Linked DNA regions of Pseudosulfitobacter sp. DSM 107133. The protein of the gene in region 2 binds, or shares a complex with, the protein of the main gene of each other region. Links are inferred from orthologs where the notes say so. Each region holds a gene or a part of one and is shown on either strand. Other genes may lie near its edges.

Region 1 (3,193 bases), 1.6 Mb from region 2 along the record:
GGAGACCTACGTCGCCGCCGCCAAGGCGCTGTCGGGCAAGGGGCTGGCCTATCTGCACGTCGTCCGCTCGGGGGAACCCGAGAATACCAAGATCGTAGATGCCATGCGCAAGGCGTTCGACGGTCCATTCATCGTCAACGGCGGCTTTGAACCCGCCGAGGCGGCGCAGTGGATCAACGAGGGCCGCGCGGATGCGGTGGCTTTTGGCCGGATGTATATCGCCAACCCCGATCTGACCAAACGCATTTCCAGGGATGGCCCGTATAACCAGCCAAACCCGGATACATTCTATGGCGGAGGGGCCAAAGGCTATACCGACTATCCCACCCTGAACGACACGGCCCAAGCCGCCGAGTAACACGAACCACAAATGAAAAAAGGCCCCGGTTTCGCTACCGGGGCCTTTTGGTATTTTCACAAAGAACGAAGCGCCTTATTCGGCGTCTTCTTCTTTCTTGATTTCTTCGCCGGTTTCCTGATCGACGACTTTCATCGACAGGCGCACCTTGCCACGGTCATCAAAGCCCAAAAGCTTCACTTTGACCTCCTGGCCTTCCTTCAGCACATCCGACGGATGGTTCAGGCGGCGGTTTTCGATCTGGCTGACGTGCACCAGACCATCGCGCTTGCCAAAGAAGTTCACGAAAGCGCCGAAATCGACGATTTTCACAACGGTCCCGGTGTAAACGGCACCTTCTTCCGGCTCGGCCACGATCGACCAGATCATGTCATAGGCTTTCTTGATCGCTTCGCCGTTGGGCGACGCAATCTTGATGATGCCGTCGTCGTTGATGTCGACCTTGGCGCCCGACACTTCGACGATTTCACGGATCACTTTACCGCCCGAACCGATGACTTCGCGGATTTTATCCGTAGGCACCTGCATGGTTTCGATGCGCGGTGCGTGCACCGAGAAGTCCGACGCGCCGGTCAGTGCTTTGTTCATCTCGCCCAGAATGTGCATCCGGCCCGCTTTGGCCTGAGCCAGCGCTTTTTCCATGATCTCGGGCGTGATGCCTGCGATCTTGATGTCCATTTGCAGCGAGGTGATCCCGTTTTCGGTGCCTGCCACTTTGAAATCCATGTCGCCCAGGTGGTCTTCGTCACCCAGGATGTCCGACAGGATCGCATATGATCCGTCTTCTTCCAGGATCAGACCCATCGCAACACCGGCCACGGCCGATTTCAGCGGAACGCCCGCGTCCATCATCGACAGCGAACCGCCGCAGACAGAGGCCATCGAGCTGGAGCCGTTCGATTCAGTGATCTCGGACACAACACGGATGGTATAGGGGAAGTCGGTGGATGCGGGCAGAACCGCCTGCAACGCACGCCATGCCAGCTTGCCGTGGCCGATCTCGCGGCGGCCCGGACCTGCGACACGACCCACTTCACCAACCGAATAGGGAGGGAAGTTGTAGTGCAGCAGGAAGTTGGATTTGAAGTTGCCGTGCAGCGCGTCGATGAATTGTTCGTCGTCGCCGGTGCCCAGCGTGGTCACGACCAGACCCTGTGTTTCACCACGGGTGAACAGAGCCGAACCGTGGGTCCGCGGCAAAAAGCCGGTTTCGCACACGATGTCGCGGATCTCGTCGGTTTGACGGCCGTCGATACGCTTGCCGGTTTTCACAACGTCACCGCGCAGGATGGACGCTTCCAGCTTTTTCAGAGCGGACCCAAGGTTCGCATCTTCTTTTTGCTCGTCCGACAGCGCGGCCATGATGGTCTCGCGGGCGGCGGCAACGGCTGTTGTACGCTCTTGCTTGTCGCTGATCGCAAAAGCGGCGCGCATCTCGGTCTCGCCTGCGGCTTTCACGGCTGCGGACAGCTCGGAATAATCGGCAGGTTGGAAATCGAACGGCTCTTTGGCCGCGCTTTCAGCCAGTTCGATAATCAGGTCGATGACCGGCTGGATCTGCTCGTGGGCGAATTTCACCGCACCCAGCATTTCGGCTTCCGACAGTTCGTAAGCTTCGGATTCAACCATCATCACGGCGTCTTTGGTGCCGGCAACAACCAGATCAAGACGTTGTTCGGGGTTCAGACGCAGGTCCTGCATGTCGTCGACTGTGGGGTTCAGGACGTAATCGCCACCTTCAAAGCCCACGCGGCAACCGGCGATCGGGCCCATGAAAGGCGCGCCCGAAATGGTCAGCGCGGCGCTTGCGGCGATCATCGCAACCATGTCCGGGTCGTTGACCAGGTCGTGCGACAGAACGGTACACATCACCAGAACTTCGTTTTTGAAGCCGGGGACGAACAGCGGGCGGATCGGACGGTCGATCAGACGCGCGGTCAGGGTTTCTTTCTCGGTGGGGCGGGCCTCACGTTTGAAAAAGCCGCCGGGCACTTTGCCCGCAGCATAGTATTTTTCCTGGTAGTGGACGGTCAGCGGGAAAAAGTCCTGACCGGGTTTTTGTTTCTTGGCAAAGGTTACGTTTGCCATGACCGAAGTCTCGCCCAGCGTGGCGATCACCGACCCGTCCGCCTGACGGGCCACTTTTCCGGTTTCCAGTGTCAGCGTTTCTTCGCCCCACTGCATTGATTTCGTCGTTACGTTAAACATCTACGTTCCTCAGGTTGGCCACATCGGCCATTTGCTTAGGGGCCGTATTGCCCCTGACTCCGGTATCTTCTTTTCGGGCGCTGGAGTCCGGGCGCCGATCTCAGATTGGCGGGGCATACAGTGTTTTGCCCTATATGGAAAGCCTTTGCTGCTATGGCGCAACGTGGCCTGTGCCGTCCAAAACGAAACAACCGCGCCCCGGATTGCAGGGCGCGGTTGCGGTGTTCACGGGGCAGACGGCAGGTGCGCCGTCTGCACGAGAACTGCGTTTAGTGGAACTTGGCAATCACGCCCGATTTCAGGCGGCTGGCATAAGAGTTCAACTCGGCCCGCACGATCCGCATCAGGAAGTACAGCGCAAAGATGTTGACCACCGCCATGGCAAAGATCGCCGCGTCCGAAAAGTCGATGACAGGGCCCAGGCTGGCCGCCGCACCGATCACGATGAACACGCAGAAGATCAGCTTGAAGGTCAGCTCGGATGTCTTGCCTTCGCCAAACAGATAGGTCCACGCCTTCAGCCCGTAATACGACCACGAGATCATGGTGGAGAAGGCGAACAGGATCACCGCAACCGCCAGAACATAGGGGAACCAGCTGATGCCCGACGCAAAGGCCGCCGATGTC
Region 2 (4,084 bases):
GCTGAGATCATGCGGCACGCGCCACGAAAATGCGTCGCCGTTCTGGGCTTCGTTGAGGATACTGCTGTCTATAGGTTTCTGCCCGTGATCGCGTATCACGCTCACGTTGTTTGCAGAGATGATATTGATCGTCTGCTCAGCCATAGCCGACCACCTGCCAATCCCGGTTCACGTTTGTCTTGCCGGATTTTACTGCGCCTTCAAAGGATACAACGCCTCCCTTTAAGCAGGAAGTCTTTTCCTTACATTCAATGGATACGACCACGCTATTTGCAGGGCAACCGGAAATTCAGCCAAGCGAGCCTGACGCGCGAAAGCCACCGGGTGACGGTGGATTTTTGACTGACATTCAATCACATGCCCGTAGAAAGGTGCGAAGGGCGGGAGAAAACCGCGCCGTCGAAATGCACCCCGCAACAAGAAAGGGGCGCAGCCAGTGGCCACGCCCCTTTTGTCATGTCAGCGGATTGGGCCTAGCCACCCAAAGACCACCAGCCCTTGCGCTTGGGCTTGGCGGGGGTGTCTTCGTTCGCAGGTGCAGGTTCCTCGGCTGCGGGTGCAGGCGTGGGTTCAGGTGCCGCCGCGGGTTCTTCTGCCTTGGCCTCTGGCTGTTCAACCTGCGCTTCGGCGACCGGAACATCAACTGCCGGGGCATCGGTCGCTGGAGTCACTGCCGGCTTGCTCTCAGCAACCGGAGCCACAGCCGCCGGAGCTTCGGCAACGGGCGCCTCAGCGACTGCGGGCGCTTCGGGCGTCGCCTCGCCTGCGGGCGCTTCGGTCTGGGCTGCTGCCTCTGCGGCGGCAGCGGCTTCTGCCTTGGCCTTGGCCGAAACCCGCGTGCGCTTGGGCTTTGGCGCGGGCGTTTCAGCGTCGGTGACTTCGGTTTCGGCCGCTTTCGCCTTGGTGGTCTTTGCAGTTGTCGCCTTGGCTGTCGTCTTGGCCTTGGCGGTGGTTGCAGATTTGGCAGCGGTCGTGCGGGTCGACCGTGTGCGCGTCACCTTGGGCTTGGCCGCTGCCTCGGCGTCCTCTGCGGGTGCATCAACTGCGGGGACTTCGGCTGCACTATCGTCAGCAGCTGTCTCGGTCTTCTTCGCGGAAGAACGCGACCGGCTGCGTGTCGATTTCGGCTTGGCCTCGGCACTCTCCTCGGCCTTTGTCGCAGAACCTTCCTCTGGAGCATCTGCCTTGGTCTCGGGCGTCGATGCGGCGTCGGACGTCTCGTCCTGATCGTCATCATCATCACGACCGTTCTCACCGTTCTGGTCCTCGCCTGTCGACGACTTGCTCCTGCGCCGACGACGCCGACGACGACGCTTGGGTTTGGGCTCGCCGTCTTCACCCACTTCTGCGGCGGGATGCGACTGGGGCGCAGGCTGCGCTGCCTTGGCCTCTTGTGCCGCTTCGGCTGCGATGTCTGCCGCTTCGGCAGCTTCGGCTGCGCGGGCGTCCGCCTCGTCGATCTGGTCCATGATGGATGTGTCGACCGAAACCACCTGCGTGGCGGCAGTCACAACGCGCGTGGCGGTCTTGAACTTTTCGATGTTGAAATCAGGGCTGACCAACGCCGGATCACCCTCGATACGCACCGACAGCCCATAGCGCGCTTCGATCTGTGCGATATGTTCGCGTTTCTGGTTCATCAGGAAGTTCGAGATGCCGACAGGGCATTTCACCAGCACTTCGCGCGACCGGCGGCGGGTGCCCTCTTCCTCGATCTGGCGCAGGATCGACAGCGCAAGGTTGTCGTCCGACCGGATCAGACCGGTGCCGTGGCAGGCCTGACACGGCTGCGTTGTCGCCTCGATCATGCCGGGGCGCAGACGCTGGCGCGACATTTCCATCAGGCCAAAGCCCGAAATGCGGCCCACCTGAATGCGCGCGCGGTCGGTCTTCAGCTTGTCCTTCATCATCTTTTCGACGGCGGCATTGTTCTTGCGCTCGTCCATGTCGATAAAGTCGATGACAATCAGCCCCGCAAGGTCGCGCAGACGCAACTGGCGCGCCACTTCGGCGGCGGCCTCAAGGTTGGTCTTGGTCGCGGTCTGCTCGATCGAGCCTTCCTTGGTGGCACGGCCCGAGTTGACGTCAATCGCCACCAGCGCTTCGGTCACACCGATCACGATATAGCCACCCGAAGGCAGTTGAACCGTGGGGTTGAACATGCCCGCCAGATAGCTTTCGACCTGATAGCGGGCGAACAGCGGCAGGCTGTCTTCGTAGCGTTTCACGTTCTTGGCATGGGACGGCATGATCATTTTCATGAAGTCCTTGGCGATGCGATAGCCGCGCTCGCCCTCGACAAACACTTCGTCGATGTCGCGGTTGTACAGATCGCGGATCGAGCGTTTGATCAGGTCGCCCTCTTCGTAGATTTTCGCGGGCGCAATGGATTTCAGCGTCAGCTCGCGGATCTGCTCCCACATACGTTGCAGGTATTCATAGTCGCGTTTGATTTCGGCCTTGGTGCGTTTGGCACCGGCGGTGCGCACGATCAAACCGGCGCCACGGGGCACTTCGATCTCGTTCGCGATCTCTTTCAGCTTCTTGCGGTCAACGGCGTTGGTGATCTTGCGGCTGATGCCACCGCCACGGGCGGTGTTGGGCATCAGGACGCAATAGCGACCGGCCAGCGACAGGTATGTGGTCAACGCTGCACCCTTGTTGCCGCGCTCTTCCTTGACGACCTGAACCAGCAGGATCTGGCGAACCTTGATCACTTCCTGAATCTTGTAGCGTTTGGCGCGGGGTTTGCGCGCGGGGCGAATGTCTTCGCTGTCGTCTTCGTCGGCGACAGATTCGATGCTGTCGTCTTTGTCGGCGGCATCGGCAGCAGTGTCTTCGTCGCCCGCATTATCGTCGTCATCATCATGCGACTGGTCTTCGTCCGCCGCAGGTGTTTCCACCGGCGTTTCGCGCACGGTTTCCATTGGCGACGAGCCTTCGTCCACTGCATCTGCGTCGTCGCTGAGGTCAATGGTTTCCATGCCCCCGACGTCATCGGAAGATGTCACCGCATCATCGCTGTTGGTGTCTTCGGCCTTGGTTGACGACCGGCTGCGCGAACGCGAGCGCGAAGACCGCTTGGGCTTGTCGTCATCTTCATCCTTGGCGCGCTGCGCTTCGGCATAGGCGCGTTCTTCCTCCATCAACGCCTCGCGGTCGGCGATGGGGATCTGATAGTAATCAGGATGGATTTCCGTGAACGCAAGGAAACCGTGGCGGTTGCCGCCGTAATCTACGAACGCCGCCTGAAGCGACGGTTCAACCCGCGTTACCTTGGCGAGATAGATGTTGCCAGCAAGCTGGCGTTTGTTTTCAGATTCAAAATCGAACTCTTCAACTTTGTTTCCGTCGACCACCACAACGCGCGTTTCCTCGGCGTGGGTGGCATCGATAAGCATTTTCTTTGGCATATTGTCCGTTTGCACGTGCGCAGCGCTGCCCCACCCGGGGGTGCGACGGTTCTGGAGACGTGTCTATTTATGGCGAATAGCGACGCGCGGCAGCACCGGCCCATCGGGCCTGCTGCTGTCCTGCTCATGGCATGTGCGCGTGTCATCGCGTTTCTTCTCCGACACGCAGTGACATTTCGTCCTGCGCATCCATTCAAAAGCTGCGCATATGAAGCTCATACCGCCGGCATCTCACAGCCGTTTCCGGCCCAATCGGTCTGTTTCAGGTCGGGGCGTTTTGGCCACCAAACGCTGTCACAGCGAAACTCTCTTCAGGCTCGACGTGTGGATAACGTCAAAAGCCTTCCCTTTAGATAATGCGTTTCACAACACTATTACAATCGCTAACTGATACTGCTGCGTTGCAATCGTCGTTTCAGGGGGCCGAACGCAGTGGTGCAGCGGCCTGCGGGGCCACTGCACCAGTTGGTTGAAACCGTTCTGCGCGAAATTGCTGCGGTGTCGCTCAATTCTGTAGGTAGTCGGACCGTTGCAGGCCGTATTTGGCCATTTTCTCGTTCAACGTCCGCCGTGGCAGGCACAATTCGTCCATGACACTGGCAATCGAGCCCTTGTGGCGGCGCATGGTGTTGTCGATCAGCATCCGTTCAAACGCTTCGACGTATTCTTTC
Region 3 (3,299 bases), 130 kb from region 2 along the record:
TTTGCAACAAGTGATCGTGAACGTTTTGTCCAATGCGGTGAAGTTCTCGAACCCGAACAGCTTCGTCGAGGTAAACCTGTCAGTCGAAGCGGGCATGGCCTATGTCTCGATCAAGGACAGCGGTGCGGGCATTCCGGCGGGCTCCGAGGAGATGGTGTTCGGCCGGTTTACCCAAGTGGACGCCACAGATACGAAAAAGGTCTACGGCAGCGGTTTGGGTATGCACATTTCGAAGCAGTTGATGCTGCGTCACGGCGGGAGCATTCATTATGTCAGTGAGCTGGGCGTCGGCACCACCTTCACGATTACGATCCCAACGCACCAAGCGACTGAGCGCTAGGGCAGCAGTCTAAAGCGGGTGATCGTAGAACCGCAGGATCGGCGCAAATGCGGGATCGGGGTCATAGAACGGCGCACAGGGGGCAAAGCCCAGCGCCTCGTACAGTGCAATGGCTTCGGTCAGCAGATACATCGTGTCCAGCACCATGCGGTCGTATCCATCGGCGCGGGCGCGCTGCATTGCGGCGCGCATCAATGCCTTGCCTGCGCCATGCCCGCGCGCGCTGTCGCTGACAAAGACACGTTTGATCTCGCAGGTGGCGGGCAGGGTCAGCGGGTAATACATCGCACAGCCCACGACCGTGCCGTCCAGATCGGCCAGCAGGATGTTGCCCGCAGGACGGGCATGAATGCGCGGCAGATCGTCGATCAGCGCGCCATAGCTGTCATGGGAATAGTAGGTGTCGACAATTGCCGGCGTCGCGGCACAGCGCGCCGCCAGCAGATCGCGATAGCCCCAGCACAGGCGCGCCAGCGCCTGTGCATCGTCCGGGAACCGGGCGGGGCGGATCGTCAGGGGCATTCAGCGCAGGATGCTGCGGCCCGCGAATTCGGCGGTCTCGCCCAGCGCTTCCTCGATGCGGATCAGCTGGTTGTATTTTGCCAGCCGGTCGGACCGTGCCAGCGAACCGGTCTTGATCTGGCCGCAGTTGGTGGCAACAGCAAGGTCGGCAATGGTGGCATCCTCGGTCTCGCCCGAGCGGTGCGACATCACGTTGGTATAGCCCGCACGGTGCGCCATATCGACGGCTTTCAGCGTTTCGGTCAGGCTGCCGATCTGGTTGACCTTGACCAGCATCGAGTTCGCGCAACCGCGCGCGATGCCGTCGGCCAGACGCACGGGGTTGGTCACGAACAGATCGTCACCCACCAGCTGCACCTTGTCGCCCAGCACTTCGGTCAGGGCCTTCCAGCCGTCCCAGTCGTCTTCGGACATGCCGTCCTCGATCGAGATGATCGGGTAATCGTTCACCAGCGCTGCCAGATAGGCCACGTTTTCGTCCGAGGTCAGCGATTTGCCTTCGCCGGACAGTTCGTATTTGCCATCGCGGTAATATTCGGTCGCCGCACAATCCAGCGCCAGATAGATGTCTTCGCCGGGCTTGTAGCCTGCTTTTTCAATCGACTTGAGGATAAAATCCAGCGCGTCGCGTGATGAGCTGATGTTGGGCGCAAAGCCGCCTTCGTCGCCGATGCCGGTGGACAGGCCCACGGCGGACAGTTCTTTTTTCAGGGTGTGGAACACTTCGGACCCCATGCGCACCGCTTCGCGGATGTTGGTGGCCGACACCGGCATGATCATGAATTCCTGAATGTCGATGGGGTTGTCGGCATGTTCGCCGCCATTGATGATGTTCATCATCGGCACCGGCAGCACGCGCGCCGAGGTGCCGCCGACATAGCGGTACAGCGGTTGCGAACAATAATCGGCAGCCGCTTTGGCAGCGGCCAGTGACACGCCCAGAATGGCATTCGCGCCCAGACGGCTTTTGTTTTCGGTGCCGTCCAGTTCGATCATGATCTCGTCGATCTCGACCTGCTCGGTGGCATCAATGCCCACCAGCGCCTCGGCGATCTCGCCGTTGACGGCCGCGCAGGCTTCCAGCACGCCCTTGCCCATGTAACGGGCTTTGTCACCATCGCGCTTTTCGACCGCTTCATAGGCGCCTGTCGAGGCACCCGATGGCACGGCTGCGCGCCCCATTGTGCCGTCTTCCAGGATCACATCGACTTCGACGGTGGGGTTGCCACGGCTGTCGAGGATTTCGCGGGCGTGAATGTCTATGATGGTGCTCATTGGGAAATGTCCTTTGTGCTGGGCTCGCCAGCCTCATAACTTGGGTCGATGCGCAGGGGAAGGGGTGTGATCGGCCCCGCAGCGGTTTTGCGGCCCATGCGGCGTTCGCGCCAGACCGTATAAACACCCGAGGCCACGATGATCGCAGCCCCCACATAGGTCAGCAAATCAACGCTTTCGTTAAATGCCAACAGGCTGATGAACAGCGCGAACACCAGCCGCGAATAGCGGAACGGGGTGACAAAGCTGATCTCGCCGATGCGCATGGCCGCGACGATCCCGTAATAGGACACCACGCCAAAGGCCACGGCGCCCCCCATTAACAACCAGTGCATCGGTTCGGGGCGGACCAGGGGCGTGCCGCTGACCACCAACAGAACGGCCCCGGTGGGCACCAGCGTAAGAAAGGCCAGAAAACTCAACTGCATGGACGAAGTTGTTGCAGGCACACGCCGTGTCGCCAGATCGCGGATGGCCAGACCTATGACCCCCTGCAAGGCAAACAGCGACAGGATGTCAAAGCCGTCAAAACCCGGGCGGATCACCAACAGTACGCCGGCAAAGCCGACAAGGATCGCGGTCCAGCGCCGCCAGCCCACCGGATCCCCCAGAAACAGGGCGGCCCCCAACGTGACCACCAGCGGCGTGGCCTGCAAGATGGCCGAGGCCGTGGACAGGGGAATCAGCGCGATTGCGGTAACGAAACCCAGCGTGCCGAACAGCTCTCCGGCGTTGCGCAACAGCACCGTGCCGGACAATGCAGTGCGTGGAAACAGCGCCTGATCCTGCGCGCGCACCATGACGGCAAAGATCGCCGCGCCGCCGATTCCCAGCAGGCCAAGTATCTGTCCCACGGGTATATCGAGCGACAAAAGCTTGATAAAACTGTCTTCGATGGCAAAGCCCAGCATGGCCAGAACCATGATCAACGCACCGCGTAAATTGTCCAACGTCCGACCCCATTCTTGTGTTGTCGTGGGGATGGGGATAATCGGTTGCAGTTGCAAGGCGCAAAACAGACAGGATCAGCTGAACCTGCCGTCGCCACGCAGCGTTCTGGATGGAAACCGCAAAAAGGCATCTGTGGTGGGTATCAAACGAAATGTGATCCGGCTGGCCTTGCGCGGTCGGATCGGTCTGATGCAGGCAGCTCCCGCACGGC

The links.
Region 1: the proteins of DSM107133_RS09410 (region 2) and pnp are in contact, whole or in part, in a cryo-EM structure (PDB 9QH0), measured with the Escherichia coli proteins. The link is inferred for Pseudosulfitobacter sp. DSM 107133 from one-to-one orthologs.
Region 3: the proteins of DSM107133_RS09410 (region 2) and eno are in contact, whole or in part, in a solved structure (PDB 2FYM), measured with the Escherichia coli proteins. The link is inferred for Pseudosulfitobacter sp. DSM 107133 from one-to-one orthologs.

What each region holds. Positions count from the first base shown.
Region 1 is NZ_CP085154.1:280,494-283,686, forward strand. The notes cover bases 1-2,893. They hold pnp (polyribonucleotide nucleotidyltransferase), read right to left. Parts: upstream 2,567-2,893; coding sequence 434-2,566; downstream 1-433. Other genes in these bases: DSM107133_RS01365 (alkene reductase), read left to right, coding at 1-358; DSM107133_RS01375 (alanine/glycine:cation symporter family protein), read right to left, coding at 2,836-2,893. In the rest of the region: more of DSM107133_RS01375, read right to left, coding at 2,894-3,193. UniProt on the Escherichia coli protein: Involved in mRNA degradation. Catalyzes the phosphorolysis of single-stranded polyribonucleotides processively in the 3'- to 5'-direction. Also involved, along with RNase II, in tRNA processing.
Region 2 is NZ_CP085154.1:1,919,568-1,923,651, reverse strand. The notes cover bases 274-3,755. They hold DSM107133_RS09410 (ribonuclease E/G), read right to left. Parts: upstream 3,414-3,755; coding sequence 474-3,413; downstream 274-473. Also shown: DSM107133_RS09415 (Hint domain-containing protein), read right to left, coding at 1-144; DSM107133_RS09405 (sigma-54 dependent transcriptional regulator), read right to left, coding at 3,919-4,084. UniProt on the Escherichia coli protein: Endoribonuclease that plays a central role in RNA processing and decay. Required for the maturation of 5S and 16S rRNAs and the majority of tRNAs. Also involved in the degradation of most mRNAs.
Region 3 is NZ_CP085154.1:1,794,142-1,797,440, forward strand. The notes cover bases 1-2,999. They hold eno (phosphopyruvate hydratase), read right to left. Parts: upstream 2,138-2,999; coding sequence 863-2,137; downstream 1-862. Other genes in these bases: DSM107133_RS08805 (histidine kinase N-terminal 7TM domain-containing protein), read left to right, coding at 1-340; DSM107133_RS08810 (GNAT family N-acetyltransferase), read right to left, coding at 350-862; DSM107133_RS08820 (DMT family transporter), read right to left, coding at 2,134-2,999. In the rest of the region: more of DSM107133_RS08820, read right to left, coding at 3,000-3,087; DSM107133_RS08825 (potassium transporter TrkG), read left to right, coding at 3,224-3,299. UniProt on the Escherichia coli protein: Catalyzes the reversible conversion of 2-phosphoglycerate (2-PG) into phosphoenolpyruvate (PEP). It is essential for the degradation of carbohydrates via glycolysis.